2 regions of the Lactobacillus sp. M0393 genome follow, and region 1 is predicted to be linked to the other one. Evidence: predicted binding sites of a transcription regulator. Region 1 holds the regulator's gene; the other holds the start of a gene.
What was found. The regulator LexA, encoded in region 1, represses DNA repair genes until DNA is damaged. The targets are predictions, from matches to a motif close to CNAACANNTGTTNG.

Region 1 (4,056 bases):
CTTTCATTTTCAGCCCAAGCTGCTGTTTGCATTCTTAACTCCTGCTGTAATCAGTGATTTTTTGGCTCGTTATCCTCATAAAAAGCTTGGATTCTTTGACTGCTTCGAAGGAGAAACTCCAATTTATGAGGTTGATTTAGACGGACAAAAAATTACTTTTTGTCAGGCAAAGATAGGTGCTCCAGCTGCTGTAGAGCTATTAGATTGGTTAATAAGCTATGGTGTTAAACAAATTTTAGCAATCGGATCAGCAGGCTGCTTAGTTGATTTACCAGAGAACTATTTTCTAGTGCCTACAAAAGCTATTAGAGACGAGGGCACATCCTTTCATTATATGAAACCAGGAACGTATATTGACTTAAAGTCAGAGTTTTTAACTAAGACCAAAAAATTGCTGAAAGAAGAAGGTCTTAAGGTTGAAGAAGTAACTACCTGGACAACTGATGGCTTCTTTAGGGAAACTGTCAAGAAAGTAAAGCAGGCTAAAGAGTTGGGAGCCTCTTGTGTAGAGATGGAATGTGCAGCAATGGCTGCGTGTGCACAACTTAGAGAGGCAGATTTTGCACAAATATTATTTACAGCGGATTCTCTTAAAGACCTAGAAAAGCATGATGACAGAGGCTGGGGCAGGGATGCTCATGAGACAGCCATCAATTTGGCAGCAAATATTATTAAGGAAATTTAACCAAGTTTGTGAAAAAATACTGCTGTGGAACCAAAGTGAAACAGCCACACAATTCACAAGCAAATAACATAAAAGCTTTAGAAGCAATATTTTGAAGTATATTTTCAATATAAAGTTTGTGAATAGATTTAAAGCATTAGTTGTGGAAAGTCAATTTCTTGCCATCATGACAGTATTTTGAGAAGTTACGCTTGACTATTAACAGGAATTTTGCTAGATAAATATCTAAAAATACTTAAAGTTCAAGCAAATCAAAATAATAGTCAAAATAAGTCTGATAAACCAGTGAGACCAAGTGATTTGTCCGTAAAGAAAAATTCCATTTGCTAGAGCGGTAAGTAAAACTGCTACTAGAAATATAGTAGTTAAAAGTGGTTTTTTTAGAAAACTTCCGGCAATAATTCCTAATGCGGACAAAACGTTGATCATGATTAGCCAAATTGGCAAACTAGTAAAAGATAGAAAGCTGGCGCTGATCATGATAACACCATATATAATATTAAATAAGATTGTAAGATATGACATTTTAATACCTCCACAAAAATTTAACCATCTGGGGTCGACCCAACGTCAAGGAAATAATTATGTATTTGAAAGAATTTATTCAAAAGGAAAATACTACACCTGATACCGTTAGACATTATATCTATTTAAAATTATTAAATCCTGGTCGTAAGGGAAAAAACTATTGGTTTACTGAAAACGAAACTGATACTTTTGAAGCAATTAAAGAGTTCCAAGGCTTAGGCTTTTCACTTCAAGAAATAAAGGACATAAAAAAACTACACGATGAGTCGTGTAGTACTGAAAAGCAGCGTAAACAAAACCTAAAGTTAATTAAGGATAAAATAGCTGTTATAAATGCAAAAATAAACAAATTAAAAATGCAGAAAAAAGTGCTGGAAGAAGTAGGAGAAATTTTGCAAATAAAAAGCATTATTGAAACTCGTAAAAAATAATTTTTATTTATCCCAATAATGCTATAAAGTTCTTTTGTTAAATAATAGTATTACGGTATAGACCAACTACCTTACCTAAAATGTGAACACTTGACAATATAATCGGTGCCATCGTATCATTTTCAGGCTGCAATCGATAGTGACCTTTTTCCTTGTAAAACCGTTTTACAGTTGCTTCATTTTCATCGGTCATAGCCACTACAATTTCTCCGTTGATTGCTGAAGACTGCTTACGGACAATGACATTGTCTCCGTTTAAGATACCAGCGTTTATCATACTTTCACCATGAACTCTCAACATGAAAAGATCTCCGGCATCGTTTGCCAGATCTGGAGGTAAGGGAAAGTAATCTTCTATATCTTCAACAGCCAAAATCGGTTGACCAGCTGTGACATCACCAACTACGGGAATTTCTTTCGGCTGGACGCCAATTGCTTTTTTACCTTCATCTGTTATTTCCAGAGCTCTTGGTTTGGTGGCATCCTTGATCAGTAGACCTTTATTTTCTAGCCTAGATAAATGGCCGTGTACAGTTGAAGTTGAAGATAAATCTACAGCATGACAAATTTCGCGTACAGTAGGAGGGAATCCTCTGTCCTCAACTGTTTCATATATATAGCGTAGAATTTGCAACTGCTTAGTATTTTGTTTAGTTGTCATAATTATCTCCAGTATTATAAACGTTTTCTTATATATTTAATTTTAGCAAAATATTTCGTATAATGCAAACAAACGTTCTGAAAATTTATACTTTTTTTCGTTGCCAAAATAAGGTAGAATTTTTTAATTGAGAGGTGCAAAGATGAGTGAAGATCCCGAAAAAAAATTAATCAATCGTATTAATGAGCTTTATCACAAAAAGAAATCCGTAGGCTTAACTGAAGCTGAAGAGAAAGAACGTAAGGAATTACACCAGGAATTTATCAAAAATTTTAGAGCTGGCTTCAAGCAAGATGTTGAAAATTTAGTCATAATTGACAAGAATGGTAAGGAAATTACGTCTGAGAAAGCAAAGCGAGCTCAAAGAAAAAAAGGTTTAAGAAAAGATTAACTTTGATCTTTAATTTTCCTTATTTTTTAGGTAAGATATAACTATTGGACAAATTGAGGTGATTTTTTATGAATTTAGGATTAGCGATTTTTCTGATTGTGATTGCACTATTATTGGGCCTTGTAGGGGGCTTCTATGGTGCTAGATCATATATGAAAAAATATTTTAAAGATAATCCGCCAATCAGTGAAGATATGATTGTTGCTATGATGTCTCAAATGGGCCAAAAGCCTTCGGCTAAGAAGGTCAACCAAGTGATGAACATGATGAAGCACCAAAAATAACAATTTTACTAGATTGAATTAGTGCTGCGGAGAATAATTTCTCCGCTTTTTTACTGAATTTTAAGGTGAATAATGGGAATATTTTTTAAATTAGGATGGTTCTTTAAAAAAGAGAAAAAGCGTTACCTCATCGGTATTACATTTTTAGCACTTACATCTGTTGTAAATTTAGTACCACCAAGAATATTAGGCTTAATGGCAGATCAATTGGATAAGGGTCACATTAGCTGGCAAAAATATAGTCTGTTAATTTTAGCTATTATTTTCTCCGCTCTTTTGCTTTATGGCTTTCGCTATTTTTGGCGTAGACAAATATGGGGTGGAGCTGCTGAACTTGAATTGCAATTGAGATCGAAATTATTTGATCACTTTATGGCGATGGATCGTACTTTTTATCAACGTCACAGAACCGGGGACTTAATGGCTCATGCCACAAATGATGTTTCAGCTGTCCAGGAAGTTGCGGGTGAAGGCGTTTTAACTTTGGTGGATTCTCTTATCATGAGTGTATCGACTATGGTTGCAATGATTGCATTTGTTGATTGGCGCTTGACGATTGTTGCTCTTTTGCCATTACCATTTCTAGCTTGGGGAGCTTGGAAATTAGGTGACAGGCTTCACGATGCATTTGACAAATCCCAAGCGGCTTTTTCAAGGCTGAATAATAAAACGCAGGAATCAGTTTCAGGTATTAAAGTTTTAAAAACATTTGGTCAGGGTCAAGAAGATACTGCCGCTTTTGACCAGATGGTTGAAGACACCATTAAAATTAATAAACAAGTTTTTAAATGGGATTCACTTTTTGATCCTTTAGGAACATTGCTTATTGGTTTAACCTATACTATTACCATTATTTATGGTGGTCTTTTGGTTTTCAATAAAGCTCTTACCATTGGTCAATTGGTTTCTTTTATTGCATATATTGGCAATATGGTTTGGCCGATGTTTGCGATTGGTTATCTTTTTAACATCTTAGAGCGTGGTAGTGCCAGTTACGACCGTATAGAAAAGTTGCTGGAAGAAAAATCAGAAATTACTGATAAATTTGCAGATCAAAAGATTTCGGCTAAGGACAT
Region 2 (4,056 bases), on a different contig from region 1:
CTTGGCGACTTTATCTTTAATGGCCTTAGTTTATATCAGACTGATCTAATTTTTGGTGGTACCATTCCAGTCATCATATTGGCACTTCTAACTGATTATCTCTTGGGTAAGCTTGAACGTAAATTAACACCAAAAGGAATATAAGGAGGTATTCATCATGAAAAAGTATTTTAAAAAGATATTCCTGATGATAACAGCCTTGTTTATTATGTTAACTACTAGTGCTTGTGGCTTGCCTGGACTTTCTGATAGTCAAGGCAGTCAGGAAAATATTAGAATTACGGCACTAACAACTACTGAATCACAAATTATGGCTAATATTGTTGCCCAATTGATTGAACATGAAACTTCATACAAAACTTCAATTGTTAATAATTTGGGTTCTGCTCCTATGCAGCATCAGGCTCTAATTCGTCATGACGCCGATATTCAAGCTGCTGCTTATGATGGTGGTGAATTAACTGCAAATCTTTTATTGCCAGCTATTAAGGATTCCAAAAAGGCAAATGACACAGTCAGACGTGAAGTAAAAAAGAGATGGGATCAAACTTATTTGCATACATATGGCTTCGCTAATAATTATGCTTTTATGGTGAGAGCAAAAGACCAAAAGAAGTACCATCTGTATCAGATTTCTGATTTAAAGAAAGTTAAAGATAAATTTTCTTTCGGTGTAGCATCCGAATGGGTAAATGCTCCAGGCGTCGGTTATCCTGCTTTTCAAACAGCTTACGGATTAACCTTTTCTAAAGCACACCCAATGAATATCGGCTTAGTATATTCAGCACTGAAAAGCGGTAAGATGGATGTTATTCTAGGCTATTCTACTGATGGCCGAATTGATAGCTACAATTTGCACCTGTTGAAGGATGATAAGCATTTCTTTCCGCCATATAATTGTGGCATGCTAATTAATAACTATTTATTAAGAGAGCATCCTGAATTAAAGGCAATTCTGGAAAGATTAGTGGGTAATGTGAGTGTTCATGATATACGTAAAATGAACTTCCAAGTAGATGACAAGCTACTTGAACCCGCTACGGTTGCACGGCAATTTTTAGAAAAACATAATTACTTTAGGGGGGAGAAATAATGTCTCATTTATCTTTATGGCAGCAATTTATTTACTATTATGTCCATAATGGTAGTTATGTATTAGCACAATTTAACCGGACTTTTTTGATTTCAATCTATGGCGTTTTATTTGCAGCTATTATTGGTATACCGGTTGGAATTTTTATTTCGCGCAATGGACATTTAGGAGATTTTGTTGTAGAAATTGCGAACTTTATTCAAACGATTCCTTCGCTTGCCCTTTTGTCTATTGTAATGATTGGTTTGGGCCTAGGCGTTATGACCGTTATTGTCACCGTTACGCTTTATTCACTTTTGCCAATTATTAAGAATACATATACTGGTATGAGGAACGTTAATAAGAATGTCATTGATTCCGGAAAAGGAATGGGAATGACAAAGCTGCAACTACTTTATATGGTGAGATTACCGCTCTCAATGTCTGTTATTATAGCCGGCTTGAAAAACGCTTTGGTAATAGCAATTGGTATCACTTCAATTGGTTCGTTCGTTGGAGCAGGTGGCTTAGGAGACATAATTATTCGCGGCACCAATGCTACTAATGGCAGTGCGATTATACTAGCTGGTGCTCTTCCTACAGCATTGATGGCAATCTTGGCAGATATGATTTTGAATTTCTTGCAAAAAGTTTTGGAACCCAAAGGCCTTAAAAAATAAATTAAAAGTTTTTTGCATTTTTTTCGTATTTAATAATGTGAATAAAAATAATAAACATTTGTTCGCCTTTTTTCTTGCAAATATACACTAAAGCAAAGTATAATTATTACGTACTAAATTAAAGAAATTTTGATAGAGGAGGACAAGAGTCTTGGCCAAGGATGAAAAACAAGCTGCACTGGAAAATGCGCTTAAGAAAATTGAAAAGAATTTTGGTAAAGGCGCTGTTATGCGTATGGGTGATAAAGCTGACACCAAAATCTCGACCGTTCCCTCAGGTTCGCTTGCTCTTGATGCAGCTCTGGGAGTTGGCGGCTATCCCCGGGGTAGAATAATAGAAATTTACGGACCAGAATCTTCTGGTAAAACAACGGTTGCATTACATGCAGTGGCCGAAGTGCAAAAAAGAGGTGGTACAGCCGCTTATATCGATGCCGAAAATGCTATGGATCCGGCTTATGCGGAGGCATTAGGTGTTGATGTTGATTCACTTATTTTGTCTCAGCCAAATACTGGTGAAGAAGGTTTACAAATTGCTGATACGTTGATTACAAGTGGTGCAATTGATATTTTAGTTGTTGACTCTGTTGCAGCACTTGTGCCTCAAGCTGAAATTGACGGAGAAATGGGTGACAGTCATGTTGGTCTGCAAGCTCGTTTAATGAGTCAAGCTCTGCGTAAGCTTTCGGGTAACATTAATAAGACCAAAACTATTGCAATTTTTATCAATCAAATTCGTGAAAAAGTTGGAATTATGTTTGGTAATCCTGAAACTACTCCTGGTGGTCGGGCACTGAAGTTTTATGCCACTATTCGTTTGGAAATCAGAAGAGCGGAAAAGATCAAGCAAACCGGTGGAGAAATTACTGGTAACCGTGTAAAAATCAAGGTAGTTAAAAACAAAGTTGCACCGCCTTTTAAAGTTGCTGAAGTTGACATGATGTATGGCAAGGGTATTTCACAGAGTGGTGAACTGTTGGATATGGCGGCCGACAAAGACATTATAGCCAAGGCCGGCTCCTGGTATTCATATCACGATGAACGAATTGGTCAGGGCCGAGAAAATGCTAAGAAGTACCTTGAGGATCACCCTGATGTCTATGACGATGTCCAAAAGCAGGTTCGTCAAGCTTTCGGTATTGATGAAGAATCAGTTGCTGAAAGAGAAGATCCTGAAAAAATAAAAGCCAAGAGAGCCCAAAAGGCTGCTGATACAGAAAAGGAAGCTTCTGCTAAAAAAGAAGCAGACAGCAAAAGCTAATTACGAGGAAATAAACCTTGACCTGTGAAAATGGGTTAAGGTTTTTTCATGTCGTTTGACATAAGTCCCATCGTTCTTTATTATTAATATTGTGTGAATAATCTAAAAAAATAAAAAAGGCGATAGAAATCATGATAAGTAAATTTTTGATTCCCGTCGCGATAGCTATAATTTCAATTATTGTTGGCGTTGTTGTAGGATACTCTATTCGTAAAAGGATCTGGGAGAAAAGGGCTCAGAACGCTCAAAACGATGCCGACCATATTTTAACCGAAGCAAAAGCACGAGTTGACGCTGCTAAAGCTGAAGTCAATGCACAAAAGCAAGCAGCTGATGCTATTAAACAGAGTGCGCAAAACACTAAAAAAGAAAAAATTCTTGAAGCTCAAGAACAAATTCAAGACTATCGACAAAAAGTTGAAGATGAATTAAACGACAAACGTGACAAAATTGCACGCGATCAAAATCGCTTAACCCAACGAGAGGATACTCTTGATCATAAGAACTCTTTGCTAAAAGAAAAAGAGGATGATTTAACTAAAAAAGATGAACAGCTAGAGCAAAAGCAAACAGAATTAGCTGCTAAATTGCAAAAAGCTGATGAACTAGTTGAACAGACTACGCAGAAGCTATACGAAGTGGCCCATTTAGACAAAGAGCAGGCAAAAAAGCTTGTTTTAGATCAATTAGCAGATGAATTAGTTAAAGAACGGGCAGAGTTGATTAGTAATAGTAATCAAGAAGTAAAAGCTAAAGCTGACCATTATGCGCGCAAAATAATTATTGATGCAATTCAAAGTAGCTCGGCAGATACAGTAGCTGAAACAACAGTATCTGTAGTTGATTTGCCTAATGAGGAAATGAAGGGTCGAATTATTGGTCGTGAAGGACGTAATATCAGATCTTTTGAAGCTCTTACTGGAGTTGATCTTATAATTGATGACACTCCAAAAGTTGTAACTTTAAGTGGTTTTGATGCCATCAGGCGTGAAATTGCGAAAAGGGCAATGGAACGTTTGATTAAGGATGGACGCATTCATCCG

Region 2: the regulator LexA is predicted to act here: its motif matches at 1,804-1,817, upstream of recA (recombinase RecA).

What each region holds. Positions count from the first base shown of each region.
Region 1 covers NZ_JACFPK010000004.1:62,591-66,646, reverse strand. Annotated here, with positions in the region: gene H3R29_RS03980 (nucleoside phosphorylase) at 1-685, shown strand, start outside; gene H3R29_RS03975 (hypothetical protein) at 911-1,210, opposite strand; gene H3R29_RS03970 (MerR family transcriptional regulator) at 1,270-1,644, shown strand; gene lexA (transcriptional repressor LexA) at 1,682-2,305, opposite strand; gene H3R29_RS03960 (DUF896 domain-containing protein) at 2,448-2,696, shown strand; gene H3R29_RS03955 (YneF family protein) at 2,765-2,980, shown strand; gene H3R29_RS03950 (ABC transporter ATP-binding protein) at 3,053-4,056, shown strand, end outside.
Region 2 covers NZ_JACFPK010000006.1:133,105-137,160, forward strand. Annotated here, with positions in the region: gene H3R29_RS06605 (ABC transporter permease) at 1-144, shown strand, start outside; gene H3R29_RS06610 (osmoprotectant ABC transporter substrate-binding protein) at 158-1,093, shown strand; gene H3R29_RS06615 (ABC transporter permease) at 1,093-1,752, shown strand; gene recA (recombinase RecA) at 1,904-3,013, shown strand; gene rny (ribonuclease Y) at 3,145-4,056, shown strand, end outside.